Regions from separate parts of the Pseudomonas sp. GD03875 genome, predicted to be linked through region 1. Evidence: predicted binding sites of a transcription regulator. Region 1 holds the regulator's gene; the other holds the start of a gene.

Region 1 (3,405 bases):
CCGTGGGAGAGCGGCACGCCCATGGGCTGGGTGTCCGGCGTGCCGTGCAGGTAAATGTAGCGGCGGAAGGTGTCGACCTGGCCCAGGCGGTTGATACCGCGCTCGCAGCCGCTGAGCCAGAGGATGCGGGTGAGAATCCAGTCGCGGCCGGGGAATTGCACATCCAATGCCTCGGACCAGACTTCGCCGGTCCAGCGCCGCCCGCGCAGCACCGCGCCCAGGGGCAGGCCGTCGCCGATCTTCGCCCGCACCTGATGCCGGCCACGGGGCGTGCAGTTGGAACCGCCGAGTTCGCCGGGCCCGTTGAGGGCGGTGGAGACGGGCAGGCGCACGACCAGTTGCCCGTCGGCAAAGCCGTACAGGCGCTGGTCGGCGATGGAGATATGCAGGAAGTCGAGCGGGCGCATGGGCCGCTAGCTTAGCCCATCGCTCCGCTCGGGCACAGCGTCAGAGCGCCTTGGCGGCGACCTGCGACTTGGTCCGCGGCTTGAACTGGGCGGTGGCGAGCACGTCGTCGCTGACCCCACTCTCGGCACGCATGCCGGCGGCGAGGAACGGGACCATCAGGCGCATCACCTGCTCGATGGAGGTATCCACGCCAAAATCGTTCTCGGCGATGGCGCGCAGCGCCTTGATCCCGGACATGCTGAACGCCGCGGCACCCAGCATGAAGTGCACGCGCCAGAAGATTTCCAGCGGCGGCAGCCTGGGCGCGGCCTCGTTGAGCAGCAGCATGTAGCGGCGAAACACCTTGCCGTACACCTCCTCCAGATACTTGCGCAGATGACCCTGGCTCTGGCTGAAGGCCAGGCCGAGCAGACGCATGAAGATGGAGAGGTCGTTACCGCTGCGCGGCTTCACCGCCAGGGCCTGCTCCACGAGCATTTCCAGCAGATCTTCGAGACTGGCCTTGGCGTCCGGCTTGGCGAGGCGGCGGTCCAGTTCGCGCTCCAGGCTGATGCAGAACGGCCCGAGGAAGCGGGAGAACACCGCCTGGATCAGCGCCTTCTTGGAGCCGAAGTGATAGTTCACAGCAGCCAGGTTGACTCCGGCCTTGCTGGTGATCAGACGTAGCGAGGTCTCGGCGAAGCCCTTCTCCGCGAACAGCTGTTCCGCGGCATCCAGTATGCGCTCGACAGTTTCCGATTGAGCCATGAGATATACACCTGACAAACACTTGTTTGAAACATACGTTTCAGCTTGTGGGCCTGTCAAGCGGGACGGTGACTTTCATGGCTGATCGGTCAGGCATTTAACCATAGCCGAATGAAGGTAAATGTCGGCGCGCTCCGCCAGGCGGCATGAATGACCCTCCAACCGCAACGCAAAGAAAGATTGCCAGCGCCGAATCACTGTATATAATCACAGCAACTGTATAAACAGACAGACCGCCCGCATGCTCAAACTGACGCCGCGACAATCCGAAATCCTCGCCTTCATCAAGCGCTGCCTGGAAGACAACGGCTACCCGCCGACCCGGGCCGAGATCGCGCAGGAACTGGGCTTCAAGTCCCCCAACGCCGCCGAGGAGCACCTCAAGGCGCTGGCCCGCAAGGGCGCGATCGAGATGACGCCCGGCGCCTCGCGCGGCATCCGCATCCCCGGCTTCGAGCCGGCCGCCGCGGAAGAGGAAGGCCTGCCGGTGATCGGCCGGGTCGCAGCCGGCGCCCCCATCCTCGCCCAGCAGAACGTGGAAGATTCCTGCAAGATCAATCCGGAGTTCTTCCATCCCAAGGCCGACTACCTGTTGCGCGTGCGTGGCATGAGCATGAAGGACATCGGCATCCTCGACGGCGACCTGCTGGCCGTGCACACCACCCGCGAGGCCCGCAACGGCCAGGTCGTGGTGGCGCGCATCGACGACGAGGTCACGGTCAAGCGCTTCCAGCGCACCGGCAACAAGGTCCTGCTGATCGCCGAGAACCCCGAGTTCGCCCCCATCGAAGTCAATCTCGAAGAACAGGACCTGGTGATCGAAGGCCTGAGCGTAGGCGTGATCCGCCGCTGAGAACCAAGGAGAGCTTCATGCAGTTCCCGCAGTCGCTGAATACTTCGCAACTCCCGCTGTTCCAGGCCTTCATCGGCAACACCCTGCCGCTGCTCGAAGAGCCCGTGGAGGCGCCCTGGCTCGACGAGCCGGAGCCTTTCAGCGAACTGCGCCTGTCAGGCTCCCTCGGTCATTGCCGGCACCTGCTGGGGCCGGTACTGCGCGAGCTCAGCCGCAATCAGGACGAACGCTGGCTCACCCTGGTCGCCCCACCCTCCTCCATCACCAATGCCTGGCTACGTGGTGCCGGCCTCGACCTGGGTCGCCTGCTGGTACTGCAACCACGTGCCGGCCAGGACGTGCTCGATCTCACGCGCGAGGCATTGCGCCTCGGCCGTAGCCATACCGTGGTGAGCTGGATCGACCTGCAGCCTGGCCAGCGGGCGAGCCTGACCAGCGCCGCGCGCCTGGGCAGTGCGCAGAGTCTGAATATTCGTCTGGATTGATGGGGTGATGCTTCGATAAGAGCCCGCTTGAGGACTCAGTGCAGCACGCGCGGCTGCTCTTCCTGCTCGATCTCGCCTTCGGCCAGCCGGCCGGCCATCTGCACGCCGACGTTGAGCATGGCCTTGGCCACCTCGACGTGATGCCCCTGGAGGAAGGCCTTGGCGTCCGCCGAGAAGTCCAGGGTCACCAGCACTTCCTCATCCTCGGCGCGGCGCAGAATGATGCGGCCGTCGGGCAGTTCGACGATTTCGAGAAAGGAAGTGGACATGTCGGGGTCTCCTGATAGGCCGCCAGTGTAACAGTCCCCACGCGAACGCCCTAGTCCAGCGGTAGGGCATCATGGATGCGCATCACAGAAAGCGCCTGTCGGCAGGCGATGGGCGGCCCCGCTCAGCACTCGCTCAGCGAGCCACGGTAACGCAGCACCAGTTGCTTCAACTGCTGGCGCCAGCTTTCCAGTTCTTCGCGACTCAACGGTTGCGGCTCTTCCTGGACGCTGACCGCAGTGATCAGCGGCAGGGTCGGATCGACCTTTGCGGTCTTCGGCGCCTGGGGTGGCTGGAACAGTTCGGCGTGGGCGGCCAGCAGGCGGGCCAGCCAGCTTTCCGGCTGCTGGGCGATCTCCAGCAATTCGGACAGCTCGGGGCTCGGCGAGGCCTGCAGCGTCTCAGGGTTGAGCAGCAGCTCGACCCGTGGAGCGTTGGCCTCGGCAGTCTTGTAGTAGCCGGCGATCTCGTGGCAGAGACCGAGCACCGCACCGTACAGGTGGAACAGCGCGGCTTCGCGCTCGGCCTGTACCAGCGCCTGGGCGTTTACCGCCTCGCCGGCCTCGGCCTTGCGCAGGCTTTCCAGGGCCAGCCCGGAGAAGAAGATCTTCTGGTTGGTGCGGGTATAGAGTTCGTGGGCCATGG
Region 2 (3,405 bases), on a different contig from region 1:
TTCGTTTCGGGTCTCTCAGGCCTGGGCCTTGGTCACCATCTTGCGCGCGTGGGCCAGGGATTCCTCGGTCAGGTCGACGCCGCCGAGCATGCGGGCGATTTCCTCGACCCGACCCTCCGGCGCCAGGCCGGTCACTGCCGTCTGAGTGCTTTCCTTGCCACGGGCCTTGTGCACGAACAGATGCTGGTGGCCCTGCGCGGCCACCTGGGGCAGGTGGGTCACGGTCAATACCTGGCCGCGCTCGCCGAGGCGGCGCAGCAACTGGCCGACCACCTCGGCGGTGGGGCCGCCGATGCCGACGTCGACTTCGTCGAACACCAGGGTCGGCACCCGCGAGGTCTGCGCGGTGATCACCTGGATCGCCAGGCTGATGCGTGATAGTTCCCCGCCTGAGGCGACCTTGGCCAGGGGTTTCAGCGGCTGGCCCGGGTTGGCGCTGACCAGGAACTCCACCTGCTCCAGGCCATGGGGCTGCAGTTCTTCCGCGTTGCCGGCCTGCAGCTGGATGCTGAAGCGGCCGCCAGGCATGCCCAGGGTCTGCATTTCCGCCTGGGCGGCTTCGGCCAGGCGGCTGGCGGCCTGCTGGCGCAGGGTGCTCAGCTCGGCAGCTTTTTCCTGGTAGTGGCGGGCGTAGGCGGCCAGTTCCTCGCCCAGGCGCTCCACCGCCTCGTCGTCGGCGTTGAGGCTTTCCAGTTCCTCCAGCAGGCGCTGCTGCAGTTCGGCCAGCTCGAAGGGTTGCACCCGATGCTTGCGCGCCAGGTTGTAGATGGCGTCCAGGCGCTCTTCCAGCAATTGCTGGCGCTGCGGGTCGGCGTCGAAGTGGTCGAGGAAGCGGTTCAGTTCGCCGACCGCCTCCTCCACCTGGATCTGCGCACTGGCCAGCAGGTTGGTCGCTTCGCCGAGAGCGCCAGGCTGACTGCTGAAGGCCGTGAGGCGATTGAGGCTGGCGGTGAGGGCGGAGAGCACGTTGCCGGCATCGCTCTCGCTGCACAGGTCGAGCACCTGGCGACAGGCGCCGAGCAGCTGTTCGGCATTGCTCAGGGCCTTGTGCTCCTGCTCCAGCTGTTCCAGCTCGTTGTCGCCCAGGGCCAGGTTCTCCAGTTCTTCCAACTGGTAGCTGAGCAACTGGTGGCGGGCGCGCTGCTCGTCACTGCTGGAGGAAAGGCGTTGCAGCTCCTGGCGCGTCTGACGCCAGCGCTGGGCCGCCAGCTGGACTTGGCGTGCCAGTTCCTGGCTGCCGGCGTACTCGTCGAGCAGGCGGCGGTGGGTGTCCGGCTTGAGCAGCGACTGGTGTTCGTGCTGGCTGTGGATGTCGATCAGCAGTTCGCCCAGGGCCTTGAGGTCGCCGAGCGGGCAGGGCGTGCCGTTGATGTAGCCGCGCGAGCGGCCCTCGCTGGTGATGACCCGGCGCAGGATGCACGGGCCGTCGTTGTCCAGGTCGCGCTCGGCGAGCCAGGCGCGGGCCTCGGCAATATCTTCCAGGTCGAAGCTGGCGAGGATGTCGGCCTTGTCGGCGCCGGGGCGTACCACGCCGCTGTCGCCGCGGTCGCCCAGGGCCAGGCCGAGGGCGTCGAGCATGATCGACTTGCCGGCGCCGGTCTCGCCGGTGATCACCGTCATGCCGCGTTCCAGTTCGAGATCCAGATGTTCGACGATGGCGTAGTTGTGAACGGACAGGTGCACCAGCATGGAGAGCGCTCCCAGAAAAGTTGTGCTGGCTATTTATACAGTGTTTTGTTTTGTCCCGGCAATAACCCTTGAAACCGTGCGACCGGCCCCCATATAGGCGGCAAGAAGCGCGGGCCATGACCCGCCGACGTTATAGACAGGAGGAAGCAATGGCAGACGAACAGACCCTGGACACGACGAACCCGGAAGAGCAACTGGCGCCCGAGGCGGCCGCCGGCGACGAGCTGGCTGCCCGCGTGCAGCTCCTCGAAGAGCAGCTGGCCGCGGCTCAGGACCAGTCCCTGCGCGTGGCCGCCGACCTGCAGAACGTGCGTCGTCGCGCCGAACAGGACGTGGAGAAGGCGCACAAGTTCGCCCTGGAGAAGTTCGCCAACGACCTGCTGCCGGTGGTCGACAGCCTGGAGCGCGGCCTGGAGATGAGCAGCGCCACCGACGAGGTGAGCAAGGCCATGCGCGAAGGTATCGAGCTGACCCTCAAGCTGTTCCACGACACCCTCAAGCGCTACCAGCTGGAGGCGGTCGATCCGCATGGCGCGCCGTTCAACCCGGAACACCACCAGGCGATGGCGATGGAAGAGAGCACCCATGTCGAGCCGAACACCGTGCTCAAGGTGTTCCAGAAGGGCTACCTGCTCAACGGCCGCCTGCTGCGCCCGGCCATGGTCGTGGTGAGCAAGTCGCCGACCACGCCGCCGCCCTCGATCGACGAGCAGGCTTGAAATCCGCCGGGCCACCCCCATTTCTGAGTCAAGCGTTTTATTGCTGCCGCCGCCCTAGAAACGAGGCGTCGGAAAATCCAAAGTTTCGGGAGAACATTCATGGGCAAAATCATCGGTATCGACCTGGGGACCACCAACTCCTGCGTCGCCATCCTGGAAAACGGTAACGTCAAAGTCATCGAGAACGCCGAGGGCGGTCGTACCACCCCGTCGATCATCGCCTACACCAACGACGGCGAGATTTTGGTCGGCCAGTCCGCCAAGCGTCAGGCGGTGACCAACCCGCACAACACTCTGTACGCGGTGAAGCGTCTGATCGGCCGCCGCTTCGACGAAGAAGTCGTGCAGAAAGACATCAAGATGGTCCCCTACAAGATCGCCAAGGCCGACAACGGTGACGCCTGGGTCGAAGTGAAGGGCCAGAAGATGGCGCCGCCGCAGATTTCCGCGGAAGTGCTGAAGAAGATGAAGAAGACCGCCGAGGACTACCTGGGCGAGGCCGTGACCGAGGCGGTGATCACCGTGCCGGCCTACTTCAACGACAGCCAGCGCCAGGCCACCAAGGACGCCGGCCGCATCGCCGGCCTGGACGTCAAGCGCATCATCAACGAACCGACTGCCGCGGCCCTGGCCTACGGCATGGACAAGGCCAAGGGCGACCACACCGTGATCGTCTATGACCTGGGTGGCGGTACCTTCGACGTGTCGGTGATTGAGATCGCCGAAGTCGACGGCGAGCACCAGTTCGAGGTTCTGGCCACCAACGGCGACACCTTCCTCGGTGGTGAGGACTTCGACCTGCGCCTGATCGACTATCTCGTCGACGAGTTCAAGAAAGAGTCCGGCATCGACCTGAAGGGCGATCCGCTGGCCATGCAGCGCCTGAAGGAAGCCGGCGAGAAGGCCAAGATCGAGCTGTCCTCGGCCCAGCAGACCGACGTCAACCTGCCGTACATCACTGCAGACCAGACCGGTCCGAAGCACCTCAACGTGAAGA

The links. The regulator LexA, encoded in region 1, represses DNA repair genes until DNA is damaged. The targets are predictions, from matches to a motif close to CTGTNTNNNNANACAG.
Region 2: recN (DNA repair protein RecN) is a predicted target of LexA. The motif match lies at 1,715-1,730, and genes of this name have one in related genera.

Annotation. Positions count from the first base shown of each region.
Region 1 is NZ_JAOCCV010000001.1:33,598-37,002, forward strand. Features, by position in the region: gene N5D30_RS00190 (L,D-transpeptidase) at 1-407, opposite strand, end outside; gene N5D30_RS00195 (TetR/AcrR family transcriptional regulator) at 448-1,155, opposite strand; gene lexA (transcriptional repressor LexA) at 1,397-2,008, shown strand; gene sulA (SOS-induced cell division inhibitor SulA) at 2,026-2,493, shown strand; gene N5D30_RS00210 (hypothetical protein) at 2,529-2,762, opposite strand; gene N5D30_RS00215 (DUF6586 family protein) at 2,885-3,403, opposite strand.
Region 2 is NZ_JAOCCV010000007.1:194,967-198,371, reverse strand. Features, by position in the region: gene recN (DNA repair protein RecN) at 16-1,689, opposite strand; gene grpE (nucleotide exchange factor GrpE) at 1,806-2,408, shown strand; gene dnaK (molecular chaperone DnaK) at 2,508-3,405, shown strand, end outside.